3 regions of the Streptomyces sp. NPDC086519 genome follow, and region 1 is predicted to be linked to each of the others. Evidence: riboswitches for the same ligand, from Rfam matches in the RefSeq annotation. Region 1 holds a riboswitch; each other region holds the start of a gene.
What was found. Region 1 has a riboswitch for cyclic di-AMP ahead of AB0P24_RS35640 (M23 family metallopeptidase). Riboswitches for the same ligand answer to the same signal wherever they lie in the genome.
Positions count from the first base shown of each region.

Region 1 (10,208 bases):
CCCAGCCCACTGGATCCAGTACAGCGGGCCGACCCACGCACCAGCCATGGAACCGCTCCCCTGGTGGCCGGAGGAGAGCGCACGGGCGGGCGCACGGCCACACGGCGGGGGCACGTCGCGACAGGTCGTGCACGGTGCGTGTCTGGGCCGCACTCGCGTACGGACCACAATCCCGCCATCCGGAAGAATGCCCCTTAACGCTTGGGATGCGGCGAACTACGCTGGGTTTACGAATGCCGCGTGGTTATGCCAGCGCGGCAGCCGTCTGTGTCGAGGGGTGGCGCATGTCCAGGGAGCAACGCGGGCCGAACGAAAAACTCGGCGCCGTTCTCGCCCTCGCGGGAATCAGCAACGCAGGACTCGCGCGTCGCGTCAACGATCTTGGCGCTCAACGCGGGTTGACTCTTCGCTACGACAAGACGTCGGTGGCGCGCTGGGTGTCGAAGGGCATGGTGCCGCAGGGCGCCGCCCCGCACCTCATCGCTGCCGCGATCGGCCAGAAGCTCGGCCGCCCGGTGCCGCTCCACGAGATCGGCCTGGCGGACGCGGATCCCGCCCCCGAAGTGGGCCTCGCCTTCCCCAGGGACGTCGGCCAGGCGGTGCGGTCGGCGACGGAGCTGTACCGCCTCGACCTGGCCGGCCGCCGGGCCGGTTCCGGCGGCATCTGGCAGTCGCTGGCCGGATCCTTCGCAGTAAGCGCGTACGCGACGCCCGCCTCGCGTTGGCTGATTACACCCGCCGACAGTTCGGTGGCGCGCGAGGCGCACACCGTGGACGGCTCGGGCGCACCGCTCAAAGTCGGCCACAGCGATGTGCAGAAGCTGCGGGAGGCCGCCGAGGACGCCCGGCGCTGGGACTCCAAGTACGGCGGCGGCGACTGGCGGTCGTCGATGGTGCCGGAGTGTTTACGCGTGGAGGCGGCACCGCTGCTGCTCGGCGCGTACTCCGACGAAGTCGGGCGGGCGTTGTTCGGGGCGAGTGCCGAACTCACCCGGCTGGCCGGGTGGATGGCCTTCGACACCGGGCAGCAGGAGGCCGCGCAGCGGTACTACATCCAGGCGCTGCGGCTGGCCCGCGCGGCGGCGGACGTGCCGCTCGGCGGGTACGTCCTGGCATCGATGTCCCTACAGGCGACCTACCGGGGCTTCGGCGACGAGGGCGTCGACCTCGCGCAGGCCGCCGTGGAGCGGAACCGGGGGCTGGCGACCGCCCGCACCATGAGCTTCTTCCGGCTGGTCGAGGCGCGGGCCCACGCGCGTGCCGGTGACGCCCAGGCCGCGGGGGCCGCGCTGAAGGCCGCGGAAGGATGGCTGGAGCGGGCGCGGGAAGGGGACAACGATCCCTCCTGGCTCGGCTTCTACGGCTATGACCGGTTCGCGGCGGACGCGGCCGAGTGCTACCGGGACCTGAAGGCTCCGCGGCAGGTGCGGCGCTTCACGGAGCAGGCTCTTTCCAAGCCGACGGAGGAGTTCGTGCGCTCGCACGGGCTGCGGCTGGTCGTCTCCGCTGTCGCCGAACTGGAGTCGGGCAACCTCGACGCGGCCTGCGAGCAGGGGGTGCGGGCCGTGGAGGTGGCCGGGCGGATATCTTCGGCGCGCACCACGGAGTACGTGAAGGATCTGCTGCACCGGCTGGAGCCGTACGGGGACGAGCCGAGGGTGGTGGAGCTGCGGGAGCGGGCGCGGCCGTTGCTGATGGCTCCGGCGTGAGGGGCGCCTGGGCGTCTGCGACCCTGAGGACACGGGGCGGGTGCGGGTGCCGCGTGGCTGCTCGCGCCCACGCGGCGGCAGCCGCTCATCGAACACAGCCCCGCGCCCCTTTGGGGCGCGCTGCACGCACCGGCGTTTGAAAGTGATGTCAGTGGCGCAGTGCACTATCGAGCGTGGGAGGTGGTGCAGGTGTCTGCCGGGGTTGCGTACGACTGCGATGTGCTCGTCGTCGGGGGTGGGATCGTCGGGCTGTCCACCGCGTACGCGATCACCCGTGCCGCACCGGGGACCCGGGTCACCCTGCTGGAGAAGGAGGCCGGGCCGGCCAGGCACCAGACGGGCCGGAACAGCGGGGTCATCCACAGCGGGATCTACTACCGGCCGGGATCGCTGAAGGCGCGGTACGCCGTCAAGGGCGCCGCCGAGATGGTCAAGTTCTGCGCGGAGTACGGCATCGCGCACGCCGTCACCGGCAAGCTGATCGTCGCCACGGAGCGGGCGGAGCTGCCCCGGCTGCACGCGCTGGTGCAGCGCGGCCGGGAGAACGGGATTCCGGTGCGGGAGCTCGGGGCCGCGCAGATCGGGGAGTACGAGCCCGAGGTGCGGGGCCTCGCCGCCATACACGTCGGGACGACCGGGGTGTGCGACTTCGTGGGAGTCGCCCGGCAGCTCGGTCAGGCCTCGGGTGCGGAGATCCGGTACGGCGCGCAGGTGGTCCGGGTGGACCGGCGGCCGGAGCGGGGCGTGGCCGTGCTCACCGCGCGCGGTGACGTCGTACGCGCACGCGTGCTGGTCAACTGCGCGGGGCTGTACTGCGACGAGATGGCGCGGCTGACCGGGGACGAGCCGGGGATGCGGATCGTGCCGTTCCGGGGTGAGTACTACGAGCTGGCGCGGCCGGAGCTGGTGCGGGGGCTGGTGTATCCGGTGCCGGACCCCGCCTTCCCGTTCCTCGGGGTGCACCTCACGCGCGGGATCGACGGCGGCGTGCACATCGGGCCCAACGCGGTGCCGGCGCTGGCCCGGGAGGGGTACGGCTGGGGCGTCGTACGGCCGTGGGAGGTCGCCGGGACGCTGGCCTGGCCGGGGGCCTGGGCGCTGGCGCGGCGGCACTGGCGGTACGGGGGCGGCGAGCTGCGCCGGTCGGTGTCGAAGAAGGCGTTCACGACGGCCGTACGGCGTCTGCTGCCCGCCGCCGAGGAGGGCGACCTGGTACGGGCGGCCGCGGGGGTGCGGGCGCAGGCCGTGCTGCGGGACGGGACGCTCGTCGACGACTTCCTGATCAAGGAGGCCCCGCGGGCGGTCCACGTGCTGAACGCGCCCTCGCCCGCGGCGACGGCCTCGCTGCCGATCGGGCGGGAGGTGGCTCGGCGGGCGCTGGCGATGCTGGACGCAGTGTGACCCCGTCGGCCCTCCCGCCGGGGCCGTAAAATCGACCCACTGTGTCTGACTCCCTCAATGCCTCCGAAACCCCCCGGCCCGGTGAGCGGCCCCACCACGCCCCCGAGGTGCCCGTCCGGCGCACCCGGGCCAAGGGCGAGCCCCGGTTCCCGGACGGGCCCAGGGCCGATCCCGCCGGCTCACACTTCGAGCGGCGGATCCGCAGCTTCCAGCCGCGCCGCAGCCGGGTCACCGCCGGGCAGGCCGACGCGCTGCAGCGGCTGTGGCCCAAGTGGGGCCTGGACATCGACGGGCAGCGGGTCATCGACCTCGGCGAGCTGTTCGGCAACGGCAACCCGGTGGTGCTGGAGATCGGGTTCGGGATGGGCGAGGCGACCGCGCGGATGGCCGCCGAGGATCCGGCCGTCAACATCCTCGCCGTCGACGTGCACACACCGGGGCAGGGGAACCTGCTCAACCTCGCCGACCAGAACGGGCTGTCCAACGTCCGGGTCGGGAACGGCGACGCGATCATCCTGCTCCGGGAGATGCTGACGCCGGACTCGCTGGACGGGCTGCGCGTGTACTTCCCGGACCCGTGGCCCAAGAAGCGGCACCACAAGCGGCGGCTGATCCAGGCCGAGTTCCTCGATCTCGCCGCGACCCGGCTGCGCCCCGGGGCGATCGTGCACTGCGCGACGGACTGGGAACCGTACGCCGAGCAGATGCTCGAAGTGCTCGACGCCCACCCGGAGTTCGAGAACACCCAGGCCGACGGCGGTTTCGCGCCACGCCCGGCGCACCGGCCGCTGACCCGTTTCGAGGGCCAGGGACTGGACAAGGGACATGTGGTGAACGATCTGCTCTTCCGTCGCGTACAGCACCGGGTGCCGCAGAGCGAGCAGCACCGTCAGGAGTCACCTCGTTAGGGTCGATGCCGTGGCCGCCTTTACGCCGCCGTACCCGCAGCACCCGCAGCACCCGCAGCACCCGCCTTACCCGCCGTATCCGCAGCACCATCCACCCCGCTGGTGGCAGCGGCGCTGGGTGCGGTACGGGGCGTTGGGCACGCTGCTGGCCCTCTCCGGCCTGGTGATCCTCGCGCTGGTGCGGGAGCAGACGGGGACGGAGGGCCTTCTCGTCGGCCTCGGGCTCGCCGTCCTGCCCGTACCGCTGCTCGTGGGCGCGTTCCGGTGGCTCGACCGGGTGCAGCCGGGCCCCTGGCGGAACCTGCTGTTCGCCCTCGCCTGGGGCGCCTGCGCGGCCGCCCTGATAGCCATCGTCGCCAACAGTTTCGCGACGAGATGGATAGCCACGGCGACCGCGGATCCGAGCAGCGCGGACACGCTCGGGGCGACCGTGATAGCGCCGGTCGTCGAGGAGTCGGCGAAAGCGGCGGCCGTGCTCCTCGTCTTCCTCTTCCGCAGACGGGACTTCACCGGGATCGTGGACGGCGTGGTGATAGCCGGGGTCACCGCCACCGGGTTCGCGTTCACCGAGAACATCCTCTACCTCGGCACGGCCTTCGGGACCGACCAGCTGACCGGCGGCAGCGGGATCGCCTCCGTCACCGCCGCGACCTTCTTCGTGCGCATCGTGATGTCGCCGTTCGCGCACCCGCTCTTCACCGTCCTCACCGGCATCGGTTTCGGCATCGCCGCGCTCTCCGGGGAGCGGCAGCGGGCGCGGCGCGTGCTGGCGCCGGTCGCCGGGCTGCTGCTCGCGATGACCATGCACGCGTTCTGGAACGGGTCCTCGACGTTCGGGCAGTACGGGTTCTTCGCCGTGTACGGCATGTTCATGGTGCCGGCGTTCGGGCTGCTGACCTGGCTGGCCGTGTGGACGCGGCAGCGGGAACTGCGGACCGTGCGGGAGGAGTTGCCGGCGTACGTCTACGCGGGGTGGCTGGGGGCGGCCGAGCCGTTCGTGCTCGGGTCGATGCGGGCGCGGCAGATGGCCCGGGAGTACGCCGCGTACCACTTCGGCAAGGCGGCGGGGAGGGCGGTCGCCGAGTACGAGGGGTACGCGACGACGCTGGCACTGCTGCGGCGCCGGGGGCAGCGGGGGCGGGCCGGGGCCGACTTCGTGGTGCGGGAGCGGGAGCTCCTCACGGAGCTGTGGAGCCGGCGGGAGCTGGTGCGGCCGGCCCTGGAGTACGCGGCCCGGACGGCCGCGCCGGGCGGGTGGCCCGGGTACGCGGGTTACCCGCCGCCGGCTCATGGGGTGCCGGGGCCGGGGTGGCCCGGGGCGGCGGTGCCGTACCCGGCCTACAACCCGTACCGGAGTTAGCGCTTCGGGGCTGCGGGGTTGCGAGGGGAGGAGGCCCGGCACCGCCGGGATGAGCCGTGGGGGCGAGCTCGGTGGCTGCGGGAGAGGATGTGAGCATCAGCCGGAAACTGCTCAGCGTCTGACGGAACTGCTGAGCGTCAGCCGGAAACTGCTGACCGTCAGGCGGAAGCCGCTGTCAGCTTGCTCAGTTCCTGGTCCGTCAGGGTCAGGTCGGCCACGCCCAGCAGGGGCGGGAGCTGTTCGAGGGTGCGCGCCGAGGCGATCGGGGCCGCGATGGTGGGCTGGGCCGCCAGCCAGGCCAGGGCGACCGTGGGGACCGGGGCCTCGTGGGCCGCGGCGATCTCGTCCAGGGCCGCCAGGACCTTCTGACCGCGGTCCGATTCGGCGTACTGGGCGGCTCGGCCCGCTCGGGCGCTGTCGACCGTCGTACCGGGGCGGTACTTGCCGGTGAGGAAGCCGGCGGCCAGGGAGAAGTAGGGGACGGCCGCGAGGCCGGTGCGGGAGGCCAGGTCCTGGAGCGGGCCCTCGTAGGTGTCGCGGGAGACCAGGTTGTAGTGAGGCTGGAGGGCGACGTACCGGGCGAGGCCCTCGCGGTCGGAGAAGTCCAGGGACTCCTGGAGCCGCTCCGGCGTGATGTTGGACGCGGCGATGTGCCGGACCTTGCCCGCCCGCACCAGCTCGTCCAGCGCGCCGATGATCTCCTCGACCGGGACCTCGGGCTGGTCGAAGTGCGTGTAGTACAGGTCGATGTGGTCGGTGCCCAGACGGCGCAGGGACGCGTCGGCGGCGGCCTTGATGTTGGCGGCGGACAGGCCCGGGTACTCGGGGTGCTGGCTGACCTTCGTCGCGATGACGACGTCGTCCCGGTTGCCGCGCGCCGCGACCCACTTGCCGATGATCGTCTCGGACTCGCCGCCCTTGTTGCCCTCGATCCACGCCGTGTACGAGTCGGCGGTGTCGACGAAGTTGCCGCCCGCGGCGGCATAGGCGTCGAGGACGGCGAAGGAGGTGGCCTCGTCGGCGGTCCAGCCGAAGACGTTACCGCCGAGGGCGAGCGGGAAGACCTCCAGGTCGGAGGCGCCGAGCTTGCGGAGGGACGGGGAAGCGGAAGAAGAAGTCATGCTTCACTTCAACACGCGACCCCGGGCGTCCCATGCCGACGCGACACGAAGTTCTTGCAAAGGCGCACCGCCTGTCCTGGGCAGGTCAGGGGTTGAGGCCCTTGCCGCGCAGCCAGGTCATCGGGTCGATGGCGGTGGCCTGGCCGTTCGGGTGGACCTCCAGGTGGAGGTGCGGGCCGGTGACGTTGCCGGTGGCGCCGACGCGGCCGATGACGTCGCCGGTGGCGACCTTCTGGCCGACCTTCACGCTGATCGAGGACTGGTGGCAGAACCACAGTTCGGTGCCGTCGTCGAGGGTGATGATCGTGCGGTAGCCGTAGGAGCCGGCCCAGCCCGCCTCGGTGACCGTGCCGCTGTGCACGGCCTTGATCAGCGTGCCGGTGGGCGCGGCGAAGTCGAGACCGGTGTGGTAGCCGGAGGACCACATGGAGCCGGCCTGGCCGAAGGTGCCGGTGATCGTGTACGAGACGACGGGCAGCGTGTACTGCTTGGCCAGCTCGGCGAGGCGGGCCTGCTCGGCCTTCTGCTTCGCGGAGGCCTCCGCCTTCTCCTTGGCGTCGGCGGCCTTCGCGGCGGCCGCCTGCTCCGCCTTGGCCTCGGCGGCGGCGACCGCCTTGTCGGCGGCGGCGACGGCCTTGGCGCTGGCCTTGGTGTCGAGCTGGTTCTGCTGCTGCGCCGCCTGGGCGATGATCCGGCTGCGCAGCGCCTCACCGGCGTTCGAGGAGGAGTCCGCGTGGGCGGCGGTCGTCGTGGTGACGCTGCTGAGCGCGGTCTGGGTGGCCTGGTGGCCGCCGCCCTCGCCGAGCAGGGAGCTGACGGAGGAGGGCAGGTCGGGCAGGGAGATGGAGACCGGCGGCTTGCCGGTGTTGGCGCTGGCCATGCCGCCCGCGCCGACGGCGGCGATGACGCCGACGCCGAGAACCGTGGAGCTGCGGGCGAGCCCGCCGCCCTTCTGCTTGGCGACCCGGTGCCGGCCGCGAGCCGCGGAGAGGGACTCCTCGGTGGGGTTCCACTCCTCGAAGGGGCCCTCGTCGGGGCGGTAGCCGCCGTAGCCGAAGGTGTCGGGCTGACGCTGGCTGGGCACGAACGGGGCTGTGGGAGCAGGCGGGTTGGACGCCACGCGGGCGCACTCCTTTCCTTCCGCCGCCTACCGGGTTAGCTGACGGGTTCGGAGCGGGAAGGTCTCCTACGCGTGTATACCGGCCGTTTCGTACCCGGCGGTAGCCTCGCGATTCACCCCAAGGTGGTGGTTCCCCGGTTCCCTTGCGGGATTCGGCGCGTGCGCACGGAGCCGTCTCGGGTGACGGCTGGGACGACCGCGCTGCGTTATCGAACGTTAATAGACCCGGCCATGAGATTCCAAGCCGTTCGTCTTGATCATTAAGCTTTCAAGGCCTGGACTTACCTGCCACGATCGGTCAAAAGCGGTCGAGTCGACGGTGCGCGCCGCTCACCTCAGGAGTCACACCGGTTTTGATGGTGACTCAGTTGTGATGCGGAGGGCGGCGGCCCGGACACCGAACGTGACGACGTTCGCCGGATTTGCCGGGACATGACTCAGGGCCGGAATCCTCTGATGTGGATTCCGGCCCTGGGTTTCAGTAGCGGGGACAGGATTTGAACCTGCGACCTCTGGGTTATGAGCCCAGCGAGCTACCGAGCTGCTCCACCCCGCGTCGTTGACACCAGCATACGCCATCCGAAGGGTGGGAGTCACACCGGTTAAGTCTCGTGCGGTCCGGTGGGGTCTGTGGGGTCTGTGGCCGCGGGCAGGCGGGGGCTGATCGCGCAGTTCCCCGCGCCCCTTCCGGGGCGCGTTGCTGCGGCACCCCTTCAGGGGCGCGGGGAACTGCGCGAGCAACCACTACGCACCCGCACCCGCACCCGCACCCGCACCCGCACCCGCACCCGCACCCGCGAAAGAACTCCAGCCCCCCGCCCCGGTCGCCCCCTCCAGCCCGCCTGCTCAGCCGAGAAGATGCCCGTTCGGTGCCTTCGCGTGCGCCTCGAACTCGCCCAGGAGCAGCACCTCCACCCCCGCCTCCCGCAGCGCCCCCGTCCCGTCGGCCGCCGTCACGAACGTGTCCGGCTCGCGCCACGCGGTCACCACTCGCCGCACCCCGGCCCGCAGGATCAGCTCGGCGCAGGGGTACGGGCGGGAGGCGCGGTGGGTGCAGGGTTCGAGGCTGGTGTAGACCGTGGCGGCGGGCAGGCGGGGGTCGGCCGGGAGGATCTTGGCCAGGGCCGCCTCCTCCGCGTGGACCACGGCGTCGCCGGCCTCCCTGGAGTGGCCGCGGGCCAGTTCCGTGCCGTCGGCCGCGACCACCACCGCGCCGACGCTGAACGCGGTCCGGGAGGGCGGGCAGTCGGCCGCCAGTTCGCAGGCGAGCCGCAGCCAGTGGCGGTCGGCGGCGGAGGGCGCCGGGCCCGTGCCGGGGGCCGTGGGCTCGTACCGCATCAGGACGACGTCCTCGATACGGCGGCTCTCCAGGAGCCGCAGCCGCCCGGCCTGGTATCCGCCCGGTCCGAACAGCCGCGGTGCCTTCGGGTCGCCGACGAGGAGGGGGGCCAGGACCAGCTGGAGCTCGTCGGCCAGGCCCTGCTGGAGGAGCTGGGTGTGGACCGTGCCGCCGCCCTCGACCATCAGGCGCCGTACCCCCCGCACGTCGTGCAGGTGCTCCAGGAGGAGCCGCCAGTCGAGCTCCGGGCCCAGCGACACGACGTCCGCCGCCACCTGGGCCCGCTCCGCGCCCTCGTCCGTCGTGTAGACGACCTTCGCGCCGCCCGTGTGCCAGAACCTGGCCTCCGGGTCGAGCTCACCGGTCGCGGTGACCGTGATCTTGAGGGGGTACTCGGGCTTGCCCGCCGCGACCCGGGCCGCGCGCCGCTCCGGGTCGTTGACCAGGAGCCGCGGGTTGTCCGCGCGGATGGTGCCGGCGCCGATCAGGATCGCGTCGACGGACGCCCGCACCTCGTCGACGCGGTCGAAGTCGGCCGGCGAGGAGAGCAGCAGCCGGTCGGGGCCGGTGTCGTCGAGGTAGCCGTCGAGGGAGACGGCGGCGGAGAGCAGGACGTGGGGGTACGGCATCGGACGCGCTCACTCCCGGGGACGGGCAGTCTTGGTTAAAGTTTGAAACAAACCTACACTGGATGCATGACGACTCGCTGGCTCACTCCGAAGGAGCAGCGCGCGTGGCGCGCGTTCATGGCCGCGACGAACCTGCTGGAGGACGCGATCGACCGGCAGCTCCAGCAGGACGCCGGTATGCCGCACCTGTACTACGGCATCCTCGCCAACCTCTCCGAGGAGCCGGAGCGCAAGCTGCGCATGACCGATCTCGCCGAGAAGTCGAAGATCACCCGGAGTCGGCTGACGTACGCCGTGACGCGGCTGGAGAAGGACGGGCTGATCCGGCGCGAGGACTGCCAGTGGGACAAGCGGAGCAGCTTCGCGATCCTGACCGACGCGGGCATGGCCGTACTGGAGCGCACGGCGCCGGGGCACGTGGAGACCGTACGGGCGGCGGTCTTCGACCAGCTCTCCGACGAGCAGGTGGAGCAGTTGGAGACGATCGGTTCCGCGATCGCGCGGGCGCTGGAGGGCGGCGAGACCCCCAGGCCCACGTCGGACGAGGTGCCGTGGCGGCGCCGGTCGTCCCCCTGTTCCGGTTCGTGAGCCCCGGCCTCCGTCGCCTCCGTCGCGGACAGC
Region 1 covers NZ_JBFBJL010000052.1:46,683-56,890, reverse strand. Annotated here, with positions in the region: gene AB0P24_RS35665 (MFS transporter) at 285-1,709, shown strand; gene lhgO (L-2-hydroxyglutarate oxidase) at 1,890-3,110, shown strand; gene trmB (tRNA (guanosine(46)-N7)-methyltransferase TrmB) at 3,152-4,018, shown strand; gene AB0P24_RS35650 (PrsW family intramembrane metalloprotease) at 4,137-5,378, shown strand; gene AB0P24_RS35645 (aldo/keto reductase) at 5,537-6,499, opposite strand; gene AB0P24_RS35640 (M23 family metallopeptidase) at 6,585-7,619, opposite strand; cyclic di-AMP (ydaO/yuaA leader) riboswitch at 7,627-7,787, opposite strand; tRNA gene AB0P24_RS35635 (tRNA-Met) at 8,102-8,175, opposite strand; gene AB0P24_RS35630 (dihydrofolate reductase family protein) at 8,466-9,587, opposite strand; gene AB0P24_RS35625 (MarR family transcriptional regulator) at 9,654-10,175, shown strand.

Region 2 (10,208 bases), on a different contig from region 1:
GGCGGTGAGAGACGGCTGCGCTCCTGAAAACGGCGGAGCAACGGCATCTCGATCCGCGCCGCGGCGCATCGGCCTCCCGCGCACCCGGACACCGCGCCGATCCGGATGAGACGATCTGGCCGACGATCTAGCCGAGCGCGGTCAGCCCCGGTGCGAACGTGATCAGGAGCGGGAGCAGGGGGACCAGGGCGGCCACCGTCGTTGTGAGGGCCCGCTGGCGGCGCAGCAGCCGTGGGGGCGGTTCCAGCAGGCGGTCGACCCGTTCGCCCAGCAGCCGGCGGCTCGATGCGCAGGACAGGACCCCGCGGTGCTGGTTCAGTTCGATCAGGGCCAGCGCGGTGGTGAGGTGGCCGCAGCGGCGGGACGCTGTGTCGTCCGCGGCGAGTTCGACGAGCCGGTGGGTCTGGTCGCAGAAGTGCGAGAAGAGCGGAACCCGCGGGAAGCCCGTGGCCAGGGCGCTGGACAGGTGGAGCAGCCAGTCGTGGTGGGCGCGGGCGTGGCCCCGTTCATGGGTGAGCACGGCGTCGAGCTGGTGGTCGGTGAGGCGGTGCAGTGCCCCCGTGGTCACGACCAGCTGCGGCGGGTGGCCGGGCATCCACCAGGCGTCCGGGTACTCGTCCTCCAGCACCAGCATCGGTCCGCGTGCCGTGGGCAGCCCCGCCGGCAGTTCGGGTGCCCGCTCGCGCAGGTGTGCGCGGGTCTGGTCCCGGTGCCGTCGGGCCTCGACCAGTTCGCGGGCGAGCATCGCCGTCGTCCACGCGGCCCCGGACGCCAGCAGGACCGTGAGCGCGACCGCCCACAGGGGTGCGACGGAGAGGTCGTAGGCGGCGGTGACCGCCGGTGGCGCCGGCGCGAACACCCGGTCGCGCACCGTGTGGAAGACGGCCGCCGCGCCCAGGGCCAGCGCGGCCAGGCAGCACATCAGCACGGTGGCGACCAGGCACTGCCACACCCACAGCCCGACCACCGGTTCCCGCTCCGGCCACAGGGACCGCACCAGGGCGCGCGGCGCGGGTACGGCGGCCGTCAGGGCGACGGCGGTCAGCAGGAGCAGGCAGACGGTCATGCCGGGGCGGGCTCCGTTTCCTGATCGGAGACGTGTGACGGTGGTGGTGCGGGGGTGATACGCCGCCGCGTGGACATGGCGCGTGCGCCGGCACTCATGTGATGCGCGCGCCGACGCTTCGCATGGTGCGCGTGCGGGCGCATCGCATGGTGCGTGTCCCGTCAGTATGACGGTGCGGGGTGCCCGGAGTCAGGTGTCGACGACGATCCGGGCGCCCCCTCGTGGGCCCGGCGGTTGGCGAGGGGCCGGCACCCGCGACGCCTCCGGTGCCTGCCCGCCCGCGGCTCCCGCCGCCCGCGCCCGGTCACGAAGTCCTTGCTCGCCTCGGTGAGCAGGGCCGTCCCGGCCGTCTCCCTCACCCCGCCACGATCCGCCCCCCGACCTCCCCGAGCCCCACGCGGCTGCCGCCCGGCCCCGGGGCCCACCCCGACAGCGTCACCACGTCGCCGTCCTCCAGGTATGTCCGCTTTCCGTCCGGGAGTTCGAGGGGATCGCGTCCGTTCCAGGTCAGTTCCAGCAGCGACCCGCGCTGCCCGGGCTCCGTGCCGCTCACCGTGCCGGAGCCGTACAGGTCTCCGGTGCGCAGGGAGGCGCCGTTGACCGTCATGTGGGCGAGTTGTTGGGCGGCGGTCCAGTACATGGTGGAGAACGGCGGCTCGGACACCGTGTGCCCGTTGATCGCGATCGAGATCCGCAGATCGTAACCGGCGGGCTCCTCGGTCGCGTCGTCGAGGTACGGCAGCAGCGGATGCGTCCGCCTCGGCGGGGCGACCCGTGCCGCCTCCAGCGCGTCCAGGGGAGTGACCCACGCCGAGACCGAGGTGGCGAACGACTTGCCGAGGAACGGGCCGAGCGGGACGTACTCCCAGGCCTGGATGTCCCGCGCCGACCAGTCGTTCAGCAGGCACAGGCCGAACACGTGCTCCCTGAAGTCGGCCAGCGCCACCGGCCTGCCCTGTGCCGACGGCGTACCGACGACGAAACCGACCTCGGCCTCGATGTCCAGCCGTGCCGACGGGCCGAACACCGGTGCCGGGTCCGACGGCGCCTTCCGCTGTCCCGACGGCCGTACGACGTCCGTCCCGGACACCACGACCGTGCCCGCGCGGCCGTGGTAACCGATCGGCAGGTGCTTCCAGTTGGGGGTGAGCGGTTCGGCGGCGTCGGGGCGGAAGATGCGGCCGGCGTTTCGGGCGTGGTTCTCCGAGGCGTAGAAGTCGACGTAGTCGGCGACCTCGAACGGGAGGTGCAGGGTCACCTCGGGCAGCGGGTGGAAAAGGGGGGTGAGCGTCTCGCGGTGCGCGGGCACGGTCACCCAGGCGGTCAGGGCGCGCCGTACGTCCGACCAGGCGGTGCGGCCCGCGGCCAGCAGCGGGTTGAGGGTGGGGCGGGCGAGCAGGGAGGCGTACGGGGAGCCGAGCGCGAGGGCCGCGGCGCCGGCGTCGAGGACGTGGTCTCCGAGGCGGACGCCGACCCTCCGTTCCGCGCTCCCGGAGGTCGAGAACACGCCGTACGGAAGGTTGTGCGGGCCGAAGGGGTCACCCTCGGGGACCTCGAAAGGGGGCAAGGGGGGCATGGGGTGACTGCCTCACTCTCATCCGTGCCGCACGGGGCCGACCATGTGGCGACGTCTCTATGGCGTTGCGCGGCATTCCATGTGGTCGCGCCACACGTTACGGGTGAGTCGACTGTCGTGGCAGTGTCTAAAGAGTTCGCAATGTCCCGATACGCCTTGTCGGAGTGGTCGATTCCGGCTTGGCGTCCTTTGGGGGACACGGGCGGGGTGGGTCCGGTTCGTAGGGGGACCCGTGGGGGGACCCGTGGCCAGGAATGCCGTCAGCGTGCCGTTCGAGGCGGACCGGGACGTGCCGGGCCCGATCGTCAAGTTCGGCGACTGTCCGCTGACCGGGACGAGGGCATCGAACCGGTGGAGGCCTTCGTCGGCCATGGCGAGTGGTTCCAGCAGAGACCGGTGCCCGAACCGGAGCGGGTGCGGACGGTCGCCGTGGACCGGCACAGGACGAAAGGCGTCAACCGGCCCCAGCACGGCGACAGCGGGCGCCACTTGAGGCCGAAACACGTGGTGAGTCGCAGGGACGTGCTGTCCGTATTCTCTGATCATGGTCGCACCCTCCCCGTACTCACTGGTCGCCACCGACCTGGACGGCACGCTGCTGCGTGCCGACGACACCCTTTCGGAACGGTCGCTCGCCGCACTCGCGCGGGCCGGCCGGGCCGGTGCCCGGCACCTCGTGGTGACCGGCCGCCCCGCGCCGAGAGTGCGCCCCCTCCTCGACGACCTCGGCTGCACGGGACTCGCGGTCTGCGGCCAGGGCGCGCAGGTGTACGACGCCGGCGCGGACCGGCTGCTGTGGTCGGTCACCCTGGACCGGGAGCTGGCGGAGACCGCGCTCGGCAAGATCGAGGCCGAGGTCGGCCAGGTGTACGCGGCCGTCGACCAGGACGGCGTGGACGGGCTCACGCTCATCGAGCCGGGCTATCTGATGCCCCACCCCACCCTGCCCGCGCTGCGCGTCGCCCGGCGTGACGACCTGTGGTGCGCGCCCATCAGCAAGGTGCTGCTGCGCCACCACACCCTGTCCGACGACGAACTGGCGGCCACCGCCCGCTCGGTGGTCGGATCGCTGGCGACGGTCACCATGTCGGGGCCGGGGACCGTCGAGCTCCAGCCGTGCGGGGTGACCAAGGCGACCGGGCTCGCGCTGGCCGCCGACCATCTGGGACTGAACTCCGAACAGGCCATCGCCTTCGGTGACATGCCCAACGACATCCCCATGTTCGAGTGGGCCGCCTACGGGGTGGCGATGGGCAACGCCCACCCCGAACTCAAGGCGCTGGCCGACGAGATCACCACGTCGAACGAGGACGACGGCATCGCCGTCGTCCTCGAAAGACTCTTCGACTGACGCGGGGCGTCGATCAGTACGCGCCGTGCACGTTGTCGATCGAGCCGTACCGCGCGGCGGCGTAGTTGCAGGCGGCGGTGATGTTCGCGACCGGGTCGTAGATGTCGAACGACGTGCCGGCCACGTGGTAGGTGTTGAACGTCGGGGCGATCACCTGGAGCAGGCCCTTGGAGGGGATGCCGGCGGCCGCGTTGGAGTCCCAGAGGTTGATGGCCCTCGGGTTGCCGGAGGACTCCCGCATCACGTTGCGGTAGATGCCGTTGTAGGTGCCCGGGATGTGCTTCTCCGACATGATCGCGAGCGACTCGCGGATCCAGCCGTCGAGGTTGTTCGGGTACCCGGCGAGGGTCGTCGAGGCCGCCGTGGTGGTGGAGGAGGTGGCGGCGGAGGCGGCGGTCGCCCCGATGAGCGGGAGGCCGAGGAGGGCGGCGCCGGTGCAGGCGACGACGAGCGTGCGGGCGATGCGGGTACGGCGGTTCTGAACGGCAGCAGGCATGGCGAAGTTCCTCTCCGTCGCCTGCGAGGTGAGCTGTCGGGTTCGGGCCCGGGGAGTGCCCGGCCGCACCGCCCGAAGACGATGCGACTTCACCCCTAGCCGTTCCGGAACGACGTCTGTTGGTGACGTCGGCCGCCCGGTCCGGCGACTTACCTGGTTCCCCCGCTCCTGCCTGCGAATGGACTCGTCGATGGGTCAAGACGGGCGGCGGCAGGATTCGGCGTCCGCCCGGCGAGCGGGAACGTATGCGAGAGCACATGTCCGAAACAAGTGGTCGATTCACAGAACACACCGATTGACCTTGAACTGAGGCGTATGTGGTACTTGATCCTTTGCGGTCGCCAATCCTCAACTGGCCCACGGGTAAAGGGAAGAACGGGGCGGCTTGTGGCCTGGTGTCGCCCAGGTCACGTGACCTACTTCACGGGAACGCAATAACCGCAAATCAGACATGAGGGATTCATGGAATCCGTCTATTTCAGGGTTCAACATTTTAAAACCCCGCCCGCATTTGCATGAATCGCCCGCTTCGGAGTGATGGAATGGGCGACATTAGGGTCAATTTCAGCCATAAGTCCGAATTGCTGGTCTGTGTCCGGCGCGAGTCCGCCTCGCCGCTCGGCCCCCCCTCAACCCTCCGGAGCACCCGGTGGCCGTGGGGTGGGTACGTGACGCTCGTCATGTTGGGGGTGGGGGGCGGGCCCCCGGGAGCCTCCTCCGGGGCGCGTGTCCGCCGCGAGGGCGGAACCTCCGCTGCGGTGCGTGTCGTTGTCATGGTGGTCGTCCGTGACGCGGGCCGTGATGGCCGCTCCGATCGAGGGGATGCAGATCAAGGGGAGGCGGAGGGCGTCGTGCGTGATCTCGTGGAAGAAGGGCGTGCGGAGGTGCGCGAGGTGTCGCCGTGCGCGCATCGGGTGCCTCCGTCGGCTTCGACGGCCGGCGGAGGGGGTACGCCCGGGCAGGTGATGTCGGCCGGGAGAGCCGGGAGAGCCGGGAGAGAAAGGGCGGTTTCCGGGCAGCAGTCAGTCGGGAGACTCGTCGCGGGACGGGACGCCGGGCGCGTCCCCGGGCTCGAACCCGGCGTCCGCCCCGGTGCGGGACACGGCCTGCGCCATGGTTCGGGACAACTGTCCGCACTTCCTGTTAAGTCAGTGGATGTCGGGTCGTATCGGCTGATCAAAAACATAACGGTCGTGATCCGATAGCGCCCGGGGTGTAACCGTGGGCGCTATCGGTGATCGAAACCTGACCGGATACGCTGACTTGAGTGATGGCAGCGACCTATCGACAAACCGTGTAATCGCCAGTAGACACCAGCAGACAGGAGACCCCTCGTGACCGTCGTCGGGCCGTTCGGGCTGAGCGTGCGGGACCAGGCTCTGGAAGCCGATGTCCAGGCCGGATTGACGGCTGTCGAGGAAGGCTTGCTAGAAGCCACCAAGAGCGAGGTCCCGTTCATCACGGAGGCCGCGCAGCACCTCGTACGGGCCGGGGGGAAGCGGTTCCGTCCGCTGCTGGTGATGCTCGCCGCGCAGTTCGGCGACCCGTACGCGCCGGGTGTCGTGCCGTCGGCCGTCGTCGTCGAGCTCACGCACCTGGCCACGCTCTACCACGACGACGTCATGGACGAGGCCTCCGTGCGACGCGGTGTCGACAGCGCCAACACCCGCTGGGGTAATTCGCTCGCCGTCCTCACGGGTGACTTCCTCTTCGCCCGCGCCTCCCAGATCCTCGCCGACCTCGGTCCCGAGGCGGTCCGGGTCCAGGCCCTCGCGTTCGAACGGCTGGTGACCGGCCAGATCCTGGAGACGGCGGGTCCGACGGACGGCCGTGACCCGGTAGAGCACTACCTCGACGTGCTGGGCGGCAAGACCGGCTCGCTGGTCGCTGTCTCCTGCCGCTTCGGCGCGATGCTGTCCGGCGCCGACGAGACGGTCGTCGACGTCCTCACCCAGTACGGCGAACGTCTCGGTGTCGCCTTCCAGCTCGCCGACGACGTCCTGGACATCGCCTCCGACTCCCAGGAGTCCGGGAAGACCCCGGGAACCGACCTCCGCGAGGGCGTGCCCACGCTTCCGGTGCTGCGGCTGCGGGAACGGGCGGCCCGGCTGGGGCTGGCCGAGGACATCGCCCTGTGCGAACTGCTGGACTCCGACCTCACGGACGACGCGCGGCACGCGGAGGCCCTGGCGGCGCTCCGGGCGCATCCCGCGCTGGAGCTGGCTCGCCGGGACGCGGTCCGGTACGCGGAGGAGGCGCGGGCCGTGCTGGCTCCGCTCCCGGAGTGCGATCCGAAGGCCGCGCTGGTGGAGCTGTGCGACGCGGTGGTGCACCGCGCCGGATGACTCCGGCGGGCCCTGCCGGCCCCGCAGCGGTCGCGCCCTACGGCACGTGACAGGAGGCGCCTTCGCCGTACGACCCCTACGGGTCACGGAAGGCGCCTCCACCCTTGTGTCATACCGCAGGTGTACATGGAGTTGGCTCCGTGGTCTGACGCTTCCGCGCGCCCCATTTGGTGAGATGGAAACCACGGAAATCACCACCACTCACCGGTTCGGGTGAGAATGGCGGCTCAGGGTGGGACACGTGCGAGGACGGCCGCCGCCGACGACGGAGGTAAGGCACACATGGCACCGTACGAATCCGACGACAGCACGGGGGCCGCGCAGGCCGACGACGAGCTGCGCGACGAGTTGCGAGCCGAGCGGCGTCGCAAGGCCGCACGGTACGGCGTCCCGCTCGCGGTGGTGGGGGTGGCCGCGGCCACCATCGGCCTGGTCCCGGCGCTCGCCGACTCCGGTGACCCCGACCTGCCGAAGATCACCGCGCAGGAACTCATCGACAAGATCGCCAAGTCGGACGTGCAGCAACTGTCCGGCACCGTGAAGATCAGCACCGACCTCGGCCTGCCCGACCTCGGCGGTCTGGAGAGCAGCCTGCTGTCCGGGGCGACCCAGGGCAGCGGCGGCGGCTCGTCCGCCGACCCGACCGGCAAGCTCACCGAGCTGGCCTCCGGCGTGCACACCCTGCGAGTGGCCGCCGACGGCCCCGAGAAGCAGAAGGTGTCGGTGCTGGAGAGCGGCGCCGAGTACAGCCTCATCCACAACGGCACCGACGTGTGGGGCTACGACAGCAAGTCCAACGAGGTCTACCACTCCACCGCCGCCGACTCCGGCAAGGCCGAGCAGCACGAAGTACCGGCCACGCCCAAGGACTTCGCCGACGAGTTCCTCAAGTCGGTCGACGGCACCACCTCGGTGACCGTCGACGGCACCGCCCAGGTCGCCGGCCGCGACGCCTACCGGCTCGTCATCAAGCCCAAGCAGTCCGGTACGACGGCCGGCGCGATCAGCATCGCGGTGGACGCCAGGACCGGCACACCGCTGAAGTTCACGCTCACGCCGTCGAGCGGCGGCGCGGCCGTGGTCGACGTCGGCTACACCCAGGTCAGCTTCGCGAAGCCGGCCGCCTCCACCTTCGACTTCACCCCGCCCAAGGGTGCCAAGGTCACCGAGGGCGACAAGGCCGACAAGGCCGACAAGGCCGGCAAGGCCGGCAAGACGCGCGAGGGCAGCGGGGCGGACCAGGGCGGCAAGTCCTCCGAGACGCCCGGCCACGGCTCCGCCAAGGGCCTCGACGAGTCCGGCTTCAAGGTCCTCGGCAAGGGCTGGAACTCCATAGCCGTCCTCGACACCGGCAGCAAGGGTGGCCTGCCCAGCGGCTCCGCCTCCGGTGGCGGCGACCTGGGCGGCTTCCTCGGCTCGCTCGGCGACCCCGTCTCCGGCAAGTTCGGCAAGGGCACCGTCTTCTCCACCCGGCTGATCAACGCCCTGATCACGGACGACGGCAAGGTGTACGTCGGTGCCGTGGACAAGGCGGCGCTGGTGAAGGCGGCGAACGCGGGCTAGTCCGGGGCCGTGCGGTTGCGGCGCGGGGCGGTAAGTACCCTTTGCCGCACGAGGAATCGAGGGAGCCGATGGACCGACCGTCCGCCACGGAACGGCAGCCGGAGGACCCGGAGAAAGCCGGGGCCCTCGGGGCCGCCGGGAAACCGGAGGCCGACGCCCCGGTGGGAGCGGGTGTCATCGACACCCACGGCCTCACCAAGCGCTACCGCGGCGGACAGCTCGCCGTGGACGGTCTCGACCTGACCGTCCCCGCGGGCAGCGTCTTCGGCTTCCTCGGCCCGAACGGCTCCGGCAAGACCACCACCATCCGCATGCTGATGGGCCTGATCGAGCCCACCTCGGGCACGGCCCGCGTCCTCGGCCACCCGATGCCGCGCGCCTCCCGCGTCGTACTGCCCCAGGTCGGCGCCCTCATCGAGGGCCCGGCGCTGTACGGCTTCCTCTCCGGCCGCGACAACCTGCTGCGGTACGACGCCGCCGACCCGACCGCCGACCCCCGCACCCGGCGCGCACGCGTCGAGGCCGCGCTGGACCGGGTGGGCCTGGCGGCCGCCGCGGCGAAGAAGGCGAAGGCCTACTCCCTCGGCATGAAGCAGCGCCTGGGCCTCGCCGCCGCGCTGCTCCAGCCCCGCAAGCTGCTGGTCCTGGACGAGCCGACCAACGGCCTCGACCCCCAGGGCATGCGGGAGATCCGCACCCTGGTGCGGGAACTGGCGGAGGACGGCACGACCGTGTTCCTCTCCTCCCACCTCCTCGACGAGATCGAGCAGGTCTGCACCCACGCCGCCGTGATGGCCCAGGGCCGGCTGATCGCCCAGGGCGCGGTCGCCGACCTGGCGGCCGGGGCCCGCGGCCGGCTCGTGGTGATCACCCCGGACCCCGTGGAGGCGGCCCGGGTGCTCAAGGAACAGGGCGTCGCGGACGTCGTCGCCGCCGAGGACCGGGTGACCGGCGAGCCGCCCGAGCGCGACCTCGCCGAGGTGAACGCGGCGCTCGTCACGGCGGGCGTCCGGGTCCGCGGCTTCACCGTGGAACGGGCCTCGCTGGAGGACGCCTTCGTGGCACTGACCGGGGAGGGTTTCGATGTCGCGGGCTGACCTGGCCGTCGCGGACCCGGCGGCCGTCCGGCCGAACCCGGTGTGGAGCCTCGGGTTGCTGCGCAGCGAGCTCGTCACCACGTTCCGGCGCTGGCGCACCGTCGCCCTGCTGGGCGTACTGGCGGCGGTGCCCGTCCTCGTCGGCGTGTCGGTCAGGATCGAGACGCGGGGCGGCGGGCAGGCAGGCCGCGGCGGCGAGGGCCCGGCCTTCATCACCCAGGTCACCAACAACGGACTGTTCCTGGTGTTCACGGCGCTGGCCGCGACTCTCCCGTTCTTCCTGCCGATGGCCGTCGGAGTGGTCGCCGGGGACGCGATCGCGGGCGAGGCCGACGCGGGCACCCTGCGCTATCTGCTGGTCGCCCCAGCGGGCCGCACCCGCCTGCTGCTCACCAAGTACGCGACCACGATGGCCTTCTGCCTGGTCGCGACCCTGGTGGTGGCCGCCTCCGCGCTCGCCGTCGGCGCGCTCCTCTTCCCGCTCGGCGACCTGACGACGATCTCCGGCACCCGGATCTCCTTCGCCGACGGCCTCGGCCGCGCCCTGCTGATAGCCCTGGTGGTCGCCGTGTCCCTGGCCGGCGTCGCCGCCCTCGGCCTGTTCGTGTCCACCCTGACCAACAGCGGCATCGCGGCGATGGCGACGACCGTGGGCCTGCTCATCACCGTCCAGATCCTCGACCAGATACCCCAGCTGCACGCGCTCCAGCCGTA
Region 2 covers NZ_JBFBJL010000014.1:170,544-180,751, forward strand. Annotated here, with positions in the region: gene AB0P24_RS16155 (M56 family metallopeptidase) at 128-1,066, opposite strand; gene fahA (fumarylacetoacetase) at 1,422-2,633, opposite strand; gene AB0P24_RS16165 (HAD family hydrolase) at 3,187-3,993, shown strand; gene AB0P24_RS16170 (transglycosylase SLT domain-containing protein) at 4,007-4,489, opposite strand; cyclic di-AMP (ydaO/yuaA leader) riboswitch at 4,495-4,689, opposite strand; gene AB0P24_RS16175 (polyprenyl synthetase family protein) at 5,824-6,834, shown strand; gene AB0P24_RS16180 (DUF2092 domain-containing protein) at 7,117-8,397, shown strand; gene AB0P24_RS16185 (ABC transporter ATP-binding protein) at 8,466-9,494, shown strand; gene AB0P24_RS16190 (ABC transporter permease) at 9,481-10,208, shown strand, end outside.
Region 2: it holds a riboswitch for cyclic di-AMP, as region 1 does, so the genes downstream of both, AB0P24_RS16170 (transglycosylase SLT domain-containing protein) here and AB0P24_RS35640 (M23 family metallopeptidase) in region 1, are expected to answer to the same signal.

Region 3 (10,208 bases), on a different contig from region 1:
CCACGGCCGGGCGATCGGCGCCGAGACCGTACGCCACCATGGGTCCGCGGGCAGTTTCCCGGACGGCTCGAACGGCTCACCGGGACGCGGCAGCGCGACCGTCTGGCCCGCCTCGTCGCCCGCGTCCTTGGTCCACTCCCCCGGCTCGGCCCAGGCGTGCGGCGCGAGGTTGAAGGTGCCCCAGTGGATCGGCAGCAGCACACCGTGCGGCTGTCCGCCCTGGAGGTCGAGGTGGGCGCGCACGCCCTCCTGAGGCGTCATGTGTATGTCGGGCCAGTACTCGCTGTACGCGCCGATCTGGATCATCGTCACGTCGAAGGGCCCGTGGTCGGCGCCGATGTCCCTGAAGCCGTCGAAGTACCCGGTGTCACCGCTGTGGTAGATCCGGTGCTCCTCGCCGGTGACGGCCCATGACGCCCAGAGGGTGTGCTGGGTGTTGCGCAGCCCGCGGCCGCAGAAGTGGCGGGCGGGGGTGGCCGTCAGAGTGAGTCCGTCGATCTTGGTCTCCTCGTGCCAGTCCAGCTCGCGCAGCCGGCCGGCGGGCACGCCCCACTGTTCGAGGTGGGCGCCGACGCCGAGCGGCACGGCGAACACGGTGTCCGTGCCGGCCAGCGCCGTGATGGTGGGCAGGTCGAGGTGGTCGTAGTGGTCGTGCGAGATGACCACGACGTCGACCGGGCCGAGCGCGGCGAGCGGCAGGGGCACCGGGTGCAGCCGCTTGGGGCCGACGAACGGGAACGGAGAGCACCGCTCGCCCCAGACGGGGTCGAACAGGACCCGGTGTCCGTCGATCTCGGCGAGGACGCTGGAGTGGCCCATCCACGTCACCCGCAGGCCGGTGGCGGCGGGCCGGGAGAGGTCGGCGACGGTGGTGGGATGCACCGGGACGGTGCCCCGGGGAGCTCTGCGGGCGCGCTGCTCCTTCTCGAAGTAGGTCTTCGCGAACTCCAGCATCGAGCCCGAGGGCCGCATCCGGGTGGTGCCGCCGGGGTTCTGGAAGACACCGTCCTTGAAGTGCGGGGAGCCCTGGATGCGGGCCAGGCGTTCGCCGCCGGGGTCCGCGCCGAAGGCAGCGGGCCGCAGCACGCGGAGCCCGGAGCTCAGGGAACGCAAACCGGTCACGGTACCTCCAGAGGTGTCGCCGAGGTCCCCATTATGGTCGGCCCATTGGACAGTCGGCGTTGACACCGCACCATCCGCCTCCCAATACTGACCCACTGTTCAGTAACACCTTCTGCGCGAAGCTCCCGAGGAACCCCCGTGACCGCTCCCCTGATGTCCCTCGTCTGGGCCGACCACGTCACCGGCCGCCAGGGCTTCCTGGTCGTCGACCGGCTGGTGCGGGGCGTGGCCAGCGGCGGTCTGCGGATGCGGCCGGGCTGCACCCTGGAGGAGGTGACCGGGCTCGCGCGCGGAATGACGATGAAGGAGGCCCTGCACTACAACCCCGAGGGCCGCTACATCCCGCTGGGCGGCGCCAAGGGCGGCATCGACTGCGATCCGCAGGACCCCGGGGCGTACGCCCTGCTGGTCCGCTATCTGCGCGCCATGCGGCCGTACGTGGAGAGTTTCTGGACCACCGGCGAGGACCTGGGGCTCACCCAGGACCTGGTGGACCGGGCGGCCGCCGAGGCGGGACTGGTCTCCTCGATCCAGGCCGTGTATCCGCTGCTGGACGACGAGGCGGCGGCCCGCCGGCGGCTCGCGGACGCCTTCGCCGTCGAGGTCGACGGGATCGGCCTGGACGAGCTGGCCGGCGGCTGCGGGGTCGCCGAGTCGGCGCTGACGGCCCTGGACCGGGCCGGGGTGCCGTACCAGGGGACGCGGGTCGCCGTGCAGGGCCTCGGCACCATGGGCGGGGCCACGGCGCGGTTCCTCGCCCGCGCGGGGCTGACCGTCGTGGCGGTCGCCGACATCAAGGGGACGATCGCCAACCCGGCGGGACTGGACGTCGAGGCGCTGCTGTGTGCGCGGGACGCGTACGGCACCGTCGACCGCGCGGTGCTGCGCCCCGGTGACATGGAACTGCCCGGTGACGCCTGGCTGTCCACCGACGCCCAGGTGCTGGTGCCGGCGGCGGTGTCGTACGTCGTCGACGCCGCCAACGAGCACCTGGTCACCGCCCGCTGGATCGTGGAGGCGGCCAACATGCCGGTGCTGCCCGAGGCGGAGGAGCGGCTCACCGCGCGCGGGGTGACCGTGCTGCCGGACGTGGTCGTGAACTCGGGTACCAACGCCTGGTGGTGGTGGACCCTCTTCGGCGACATCGGCCCCGACCCGGACGAGGCGTTCGCCCACACCCGCCGGTCGATGCGGGCCCTGGTGGAGTTGACGCTGAACCGCGCGGAGTCCGACGGCACGAGCCCACGCGCCGCGGCCCACGCCCTGGTGACCGACCGGCTGCCGGTGATCGCGGAGCGGTTCGGCTGGTACCGGTGACGGATCAGCGGCGCCCGAGAGCGGCGGCGAGAAGCAACACGCCCAGGGCCGTGAGGCTGGCGCCCTGCCGGCCGATGGCCTCCAGGAGGAGTGCGGCGACGGCCGTGCCGAGGGCGCCGATCGTGAAGTACCCCACCATGTGGACACTGCTGAGGCTGCCCGAGCGGGCGGGGTCGAGCGCGATGACGCGGCTCATGGTGGCGTGGTAGCCATGGGGGTGTGCGGCCGTTGCCGGAGGAGGAGGGTGGCGGCGGTGAGCGCGCCGAGCAGCGCGAGGGCGGCACGTCCAGGTCGGTGGCGACCGCGGCGAGCGCGGGCTGCACGGCGTAGTTGTCACCTGTCGCGGCCGGCAGGAGCGTGCCGCCGCGGGGCGGCGGGCCGGCTCACGGCTGGGTGTCGCGGGTGAGGACGACGGCGTAACGGCACTCGGAGCCGGTGGTGTTGGCGAAGACGCGCTCGGCCGGCGCGCCGAGTTCGATGGTGTCGCCGGCCTCGAGTTCGTGGACCGTGTCGCCGTCGTGGAAGGTGAGGCGGCCGTCGAGGACCCAGACGAGCTGCCGTACGAAGGCGAAGGCCGCGGCCGGGTAGGGCACCCGGGCTCCGGCGGGCAGCCGGATCTCGGCGATCTCCGCCGGGAAGCGCGGGCCCGTGATCTGGCGGCGCCGGTAGCCGGTGCCGGGATCGCGCCATTCGGCGGCGTCGGCGCCGCGCCGCACGCCCGGCACGTCCGCCTCGGACTCCCGCGCGCCCTCGGCGAGGGCCAGCAGCGAGGCGACGCTGAGCTGGAAGGCGGCGGACAGCTTGCCGAGCACGACCGCGGTGGGGCTGCTCTCGCCGCGTTCGATCCGGCTGATCATCGCCGAGGAGACACCTGAGGCGTCCGCGAGCTGCGCCAGCGTCCAGCGGCGGCGCTCCCGCTCGATGCGGACACGCGCGGCGATCTGCCGCACCAGGGGGTCCGCCAAGGGTTCTACTATGTTGGACATGAATCCAATATACGAGAGAAGCCTGGTGACGGTACGCCGGGCCCGTCCCGGCGACGAGGAGGCCGTCCGGGCGATCCGCAATCACGCGATCGGGCACTCGACGGCCCTGTGGACCGAGACCCCGCAGTCCCCCGCCGAGGGCGCAGCCTGGTTCGCCGCCCACCTGGAGCGCGGGTCGGCACTCGTGGCCGAGACGGCCGAGACGGCCGAAGCGCCGGGCGAGGTGGCCGGGTTCGCGGTCTACGGCCCGTGGCGCGCGCTGGACGGCTACCGGCACACGGTGGAGGACTCCGTCTACGTCCGCGAGGGCAGGTACGGGCTCGGCATCGGCTCCGCACTGCTGGGCCCCCTCATCGCCTCGGCGCGCGCGGCCGGCCACCATGTGATGATCGCCGGCATCGAGGCGCAGAACGCCGCGTCGATCCGGCTGCACGACCGGTTCGGCTTCGAGCACGTGGGCACGGTCCGGGAGGCGGGCACCAAGTTCGGGCGCCGGCTGGACCTCACGCTCATGCGGCTGCCGCTGGCCTGAGACGGCAACGCGGGCGGCGGGTGGACCGATTAGGGTGACCGCGTGGCGAGAGTGCGGTTGAGCGTGGCCGAGCGGCGGGAGGAACTGCTGCGGGCCGCCATCGGGCAGATCGAGGCGCGGGGCGTGTCGGCGGTGCGGATCGCCGATGTGGCCTCGGCCCTCGGGGTGAGCAACGCACTGGTGCTGTACCACTTCTCGACGAAGGAGAAGCTGGTCGCCGCCGCCTTCACCTACGCCGCCGAGGACGACCTGGCGCATCTGCGCAAACTGCTGGGCCGCCGTACGTCGGCGTTGCGCCGGCTGCGGGCGGCGGTGCGCTGGTACGCGCCGACGGGGCAGGCGAAGGGCTGGCGGCTGTGGATCGAGGGCTGGGCGGCGGCGCTGCGGGAACCGGCGCTGCGGGACGTCACCAAAGGCCTCGATCGGCAGTGGAAGGCGGCGATCGCCGAGGTCATCGCCGAAGGGGTGGCGGCCGGTGAGTTCCGGTGCCCCGACCCCGCGGCGGCGGCGCTGCGGCTGACCGCGCTGCTCGACGGGCTCGCCGTCCAGTTGACGTCGTACCCGGGTTCCGTGCCCCGCGCCCGGGCGCAGGAGTGGGCGGACGAGGCGCTGGCGCGCGAACTGGGCCTGCCCGGGCAGCAGTAAGGGGCGGCCCGCGATGAGGCCACCCCTTGCACGCCTCAGGCCACGGAAGCGATCCGCATCTTGATGTCGTCCGGGGAGAGCGCCCCCTTGGCCGTCACGTGATCGCCGGAGGACTCGCCGCGCAGCCGGCGACCGATCCAGGGGACCAGGTACTCGCGGGCCCAGTGCACGTCGTCGCGGCGGACCTCCAGGGTGCCGCGGGGCGGCAGCGGCGGCCACGGCTGGTCCGGGTCGGCCGGTACCTCGACGCCGAGCACCTGGCCGGCGCGCAGCGCGACGCGCGTGTGCCCCTCGGGCGAGAGGTGCAGGCGGTCGCCGTCCCAGGCCCGGCGGTCCTGCACGGTCTTCAGGGACCACAGGTCCAGGACCGGGCAGCCGTAGCGGTCGGCGATGGCCCGGACGTGCCCGTTGTACGTGGCGATCTTGCCGCGCAGATGCTTGAGGACGGGCACGCCCCGGGTGTCGAATCCGGTGGTCACCAATACGGTGCCGATGGCCTCGGTCAGCTGGGCCACGGCCCGCTCGAACCGCTCGGCCACCTCGTCGGGGTCGGTGCCGGGGCGGATGATGTCGTTGCCGCCCGCACAGAAGGAGACCAGGTCCGGGGCGAGTGCCAGGGCCTGCGGCACCTGGTCCGCCACGATCTGGTCGAGCAGCTTCCCGCGTACGGCGAGGTTGGTGTACTCGAAGTCGCCCTCGGGGCGCCGGTCCGACAGCAGTACCGCGAACCGGTCGGCCCAGCCGACGAACGCCCCGTCGGGGCCGGGGTCGCCGACGCCCTCGGTGAAGCTGTCCCCCACCGCCACGTACGACCCGATCACTGATGCCTTGTCACTCTTCGAATCGTCTGCCACGTCGGACCATGATTCACCTTCGGTTGTGACCTACGCGACCGTAATAAGGGGTTGACGTTCGGTGAGATAAGACACTTTTAAATACTTTGCCAAGCCTGGAATAAGGCTCTGACCAGCAGCGTTGACGTGTCGATCGCCAGAGCCGGAAGTCAGGTCCCAGACAGGTCTCCGGTGTGTGCCGCAGCAGGCTGCGCGTCAGACCGGCGGGGCGCCGGGTCAGCCGACGGCGAGACCCTTCGAGCGGAGGTAGGCGACCGGGTCCACGTCCGAGCCGTAGTCGGGGGTGGTGCGGATCTCGAAGTGGAGGTGCGGTCCGGTGACGTTGCCGGTCGCGCCGGAGAGGCCGATCTGCCGGCCCGCGGTCACGGTCTGGCCGACCGAGACGGAGAGGGCGGAGAGGTGGCCGTACTGCGCGTAGTAGCCGTCGGCGAGCCGGATGACGACCTGGTTGCCGTAGGCGCCGCCCCAGCCCGCCGTGACGACCGTGCCCGTGCCGACGGCCTTGACCGGGGTGCCGGTGGGGACGACGAAGTCGACGCCCGTGTGGTGGCCGCTGGACCACATGCCGCCGGCGACGTGGTAGCCGGTGCCGAGGGTGGCACCGGTGACCGGGAGAGTGAAGCCGGCGGCGGTCGCCGCCGAACCGCCCGAGGAGGAAGCCGAGGACGGGGAGGAGGAAAGCGAGGACGGGGAGGAGGAAGGCGAGGGCGAGGAGGAAGGCGCGGAGGGCGAAGGCGAGAACGACGACTGCGAGTTCGACCGCCCCTCGGAGCGGAAGCCGAACTCCTCGGTGTCCGTCGTCGCGGCGTGCCGGCCGCCGAGCGTGAGCCTGAGGCCGGGGTGGATCAGCGAGGGGTTGTCACCGACGGCCTGCCGGTTGTCGGCGTAGAGCCGGGGCCAGCCACCGCGGAGGTGCTGCTCGCGGGCGATCTTCGAAAGACAGTCACCGGGCACCACCGTGTAGACGCGGTGCACGGAATTCTGCGCGGCCGTCTTCCGCACCGCGGTCTTCTCGACCGTCGAAAGCGACTGTGTGGCCTTTTCGGAAACGGACTCGGAAACGGACTGCGGGGTGGCCGCGTGGGCGCCCGTGGCCCCCATGAGCGGCAGGGCCAGCGCGGCGCCACCGGTTCCGGCGACGGCCATCGAACGGGTGAGACGCTGGGTCTTGGGGCGGCGGTGCTTACCCTTCGCGGGCATGGCGCATTCCTCTCCGGCGCCTGCGAGGTGAGCTGTCGGGTTCGGGCTGGAGCTGCCCGGCCACGCACCATGGCGTGACTGCACCCCGAGCCGTCCCGGGAACCGGAACAGGCTGTCTTACCTGGTGGGTCCCCCGCTCCTGCCGGGCACGGGTGAGTGTGTGTGGGGACTCCGGGCGGCGGCAGGATTCGGCGTTCCGCCCGGATGTGTGGCGAACGTAAGCGAGTACGACACACACGGACAAGCACCTGGTTCCGCCTGTCCGAGTTCCGCTTGATCCGTTACCGGAAATCCCGGTGACCCTCCGTGAATTCCAGCTCTTTCGTTTTTCCCATCACCGCGAAAAACACCGGAATTACGTGAACATGACGCGCGACGGACGGTCACGAATATGACGCTCCTCACGCACGTCACACCACGTCCCCTTATTCCGGACCGAGTTGCGACAAAGGATCTAATTCGGGCATACGTATCAGATCCGGCGAAGCCGGATGACTGCCGCATCCAGGTCGCCCTTCAGTCCGGTGCGCAGCCCGTGGTGCAGCAGGACGGCACCCCGGTGCACTTCGCCCGTTTCACGGCATTCGTACGACGCCGTCGGGTCCAGGCCCCGCAGCCGCAGCGCCGGCGCCGGCTCGCCGTAGCTCTGGGCCTGGAGCCAGGCGAGGACGACGGTCTCATCGCCGAGCGTGTACTGCACCGCGCTGAGCCCGCCGGTCGGCGGCCGCAGCCGGAACTGGTCGCCACGCTGCACCAGCGGCCGGATCTCCTTGTAGAGCTCCACCCAGCGGCCGGCCTCGGCGAGCTCCTCCTCGGTCCACCGCGAGAGGTCGCCGCCGACGCCGAGCGCCCCGGCCATCGAGCTGACGAAGCGGAAGCGCAGACTGCTGACGCGGCCGTTGAGCTGGTGGTTCGGGCTGTCGGTGACCCAGGCGGACATCACCCGGGCGGGGTGGATCTGACTGAAGCCGTGCTGGATGGCGAGGCGGTCCAGCGGGTCGGTGTTGTCGGAGGTCCACACCTCGTCGGTACGGCTCATGATGCCGAGGTCGATCCGCCCGCCACCGCCGGAGCAGGACTCGATGGCGACATCCGGGTGGGCCGCGCGGAGCCGGTCGAGCAGGGCGTACAGCCCGCGGACATGGTCGACCCACAGGCGCTGCGGGTAGGGCTCGCCGGGCCAGCCCGCGTCGGTGAAGCAGCGGTTGAAGTCCCACTTGACGTAGTCGATCGGGGCGCTGGACAGCAGGGTGTCGAGTTGCTCCCAGAGGTACTGCTGGACGTCCTCGCGGGCGAGGTTGAGAACGAGCTGGTTGCGCAGTTCCGTCCGCTTCCGCCCCTGCTGGTACTGCACCCAGTCGGGGTGGGCGCGGTACAGGTCGCTGTCCGGGTTCACCATCTCGGGCTCCACCCAGATGCCGAACTGCATGCCGAGGGCGTGCACGTAGTCGGCGAGGGGCTTGAGGCCCTTGGGGAAGCGGTCGGGGTTGGGTGTCCAGTCGCCGAGTCCGGCGCGGTCGCTGGTACGGGCGCCGAACCAGCCGTCGTCCACCACGAACAGCTCGACACCGATCGCGGCCGCCCGGCGGGCGAGTGTGGCCTGCTGGTCCTCCGAGATGTCGAAGGTGGTGGCCTCCCAGGAGTTGAACAGCACCGGCCGGTCCCGGTCGGCGTCCGGGATGACGTAGGCCCGCTGGTAGGCGTGCCAGGCACGGCTCGCCCCGCCGAAGCCGCCGTCGGTCCACAGGCCCGCGAAGACCGGGCTGGTGTACGACTCCCCCTCGGCCAGCATCAGCAGGCCCGAGTCGTCGTAGCCGGCGCCGCCGGTGATCTGCACGCGCGCGTCGGGGAGCTGGGCGACCGCGATGCGCCAGGAGCCGGACCAGCCGAGGGCGCACCCCCAGACCTCGCCGCGCTCCTCGGTGGCGTCGGTGTCGAGAGCGACCCAGGGCAGGTGCTGGTGGCCGGTGTGGCCGCGGCGGCTGCCGATGACCTTCTCACCGTAGGTGAGCGGGCCCCTGGCGAGCCGGGACTCGGCGGCCCAGCGGCCGTGCAGTTGGGAGAGCCGCCAGCCCTCGCGGTCGGGCAGGGTCCAGGTGGCGGGGTCGGCGCGCAGCAGCTCCACGCGCGCGTGCCCCTCGTTGCCGACGGTCACCCAGCGTTCGACGACGTCACCGCGCATCCGGTAGTGCAGCGTGATGACGATGCCGTCGTCCGTGAAGCGCAACCGGAGTTCGTCGTCCTCGACCTCGTACGACGCGAAGGTCCACTCGGTGCCGCGCCGCTCCTCGGTGCGCACGGACAGGGCGGGGCGCACGAACCGGGGCCCGCCCTCGACCGGGTACTCCTCGCGGCCGTCGAGCGGCGACTCGAAGGGCCAGTAGCCGGGCAGCACCCGGGTGCTGAGCTCCTCGGCGTCGGCGAGCTGGATTCTGGCGCCCCAGTGCAGGTGGAGCAGCTCGTCGGCCTCCGTCAGATGCAGCGCGTAGCTGCTGCCCGGGCCCGACAGGAGCCACGTACGACCGTTTTCGGCGATGTCCACCATCGAGAAACCTCACACAGGGGCCAACAGATCCGCTCAAGCACCAACATCATCAATGGCCACGGGCTCCGGAATCAAGGGCTTCGGGTCCTCAAGGCGCCGCCTGTGGACAACTCACTGCCCGCGGAAACCGATGTCGTATCGTCGAGCCAGTGCCCGTCGACGAGCCGCGCCGACGGGGCCGACCGGGAGGAGCCCCCGTGACGCAGCAGGTCCCGTCCACCGAGCCCGAGCTGACCGGGGTGCGCAACTTCCGTGACGTGGGTGGCCTGCCGACCGTGGACGGGCGGCGGGTGCGTCCGGGTGTGCTGTTCCGCAGCGGTCATCTGGCGCACGCGACGGAGCAGGACGCGGAGTTCCTCGCCTCGCTCGGCCTGCACACGGTCTTCGACTTCCGCAACGCCGCCGACCAGAAGCTGGAGGGCCCGGACGTCGAGCTGCCCGGCGTGCGGAACGTGAACCTGCCGCTGACCGACCCCGCGCACGGCGCCGACTTCTGGATGATGGTCCGTGAGGGCGACCTCGACCAGCTGCACGGGCTCCTGGGCGACGGCAAGGCCGCGGCCCGGATGGTCAGCTCCTACCGCGCGATCGTCAAGGAGCGCACCGGCGAGCACTCGCACGTGCTGCACGCGCTCGCCGAGGACAGCGTCCCGGCGCTGATGCACTGCGCGGCCGGCAAGGACCGGGCCGGTGTCTCCATAGCCGTGACGCTGCTCGCGGTGGGCGTGGAGCGGGACGCGATCGTCGCCGACTACCTGGAGTCCAACGCCAAGCACCGCCGATACAAGGTGCGGCGCAGCGGCGGCGGGGACAGCGCGTACAGCCCCGAGGTGATGGACCTGCTGAGCCCGCTGTTCGACGCCCGCCTGGAGTACCTGACGGCGGCCTTCGAGAGCATCGAGGAGACCTGGGGCGACGTCGACACCTACCTGGAGCAGGGCCTCAGGCTGGCCCCACAGACCCGGGAGCGGCTGCGCGAGCGCCTGGTCGGCTGAGGCTCAGCTCTT
Region 3 covers NZ_JBFBJL010000027.1:32,566-42,773, forward strand. Annotated here, with positions in the region: gene AB0P24_RS25135 (MBL fold metallo-hydrolase) at 1-1,122, opposite strand, end outside; gene AB0P24_RS25140 (Glu/Leu/Phe/Val dehydrogenase dimerization domain-containing protein) at 1,261-2,439, shown strand; gene AB0P24_RS25145 (hypothetical protein) at 2,444-2,635, opposite strand; gene AB0P24_RS25150 (XRE family transcriptional regulator) at 2,823-3,425, opposite strand; gene AB0P24_RS25155 (N-acetyltransferase family protein) at 3,424-3,957, shown strand; gene AB0P24_RS25160 (TetR family transcriptional regulator C-terminal domain-containing protein) at 4,000-4,602, shown strand; gene AB0P24_RS25165 (SGNH/GDSL hydrolase family protein) at 4,638-5,423, opposite strand; gene AB0P24_RS25170 (LysM peptidoglycan-binding domain-containing M23 family metallopeptidase) at 5,673-6,656, opposite strand; cyclic di-AMP (ydaO/yuaA leader) riboswitch at 6,661-6,821, opposite strand; gene AB0P24_RS25175 (alpha-galactosidase) at 7,129-9,201, opposite strand; gene AB0P24_RS25180 (tyrosine-protein phosphatase) at 9,399-10,196, shown strand; gene AB0P24_RS25185 (DUF6126 family protein) at 10,200-10,208, opposite strand, start outside.
Region 3: it holds a riboswitch for cyclic di-AMP, as region 1 does, so the genes downstream of both, AB0P24_RS25170 (LysM peptidoglycan-binding domain-containing M23 family metallopeptidase) here and AB0P24_RS35640 (M23 family metallopeptidase) in region 1, are expected to answer to the same signal.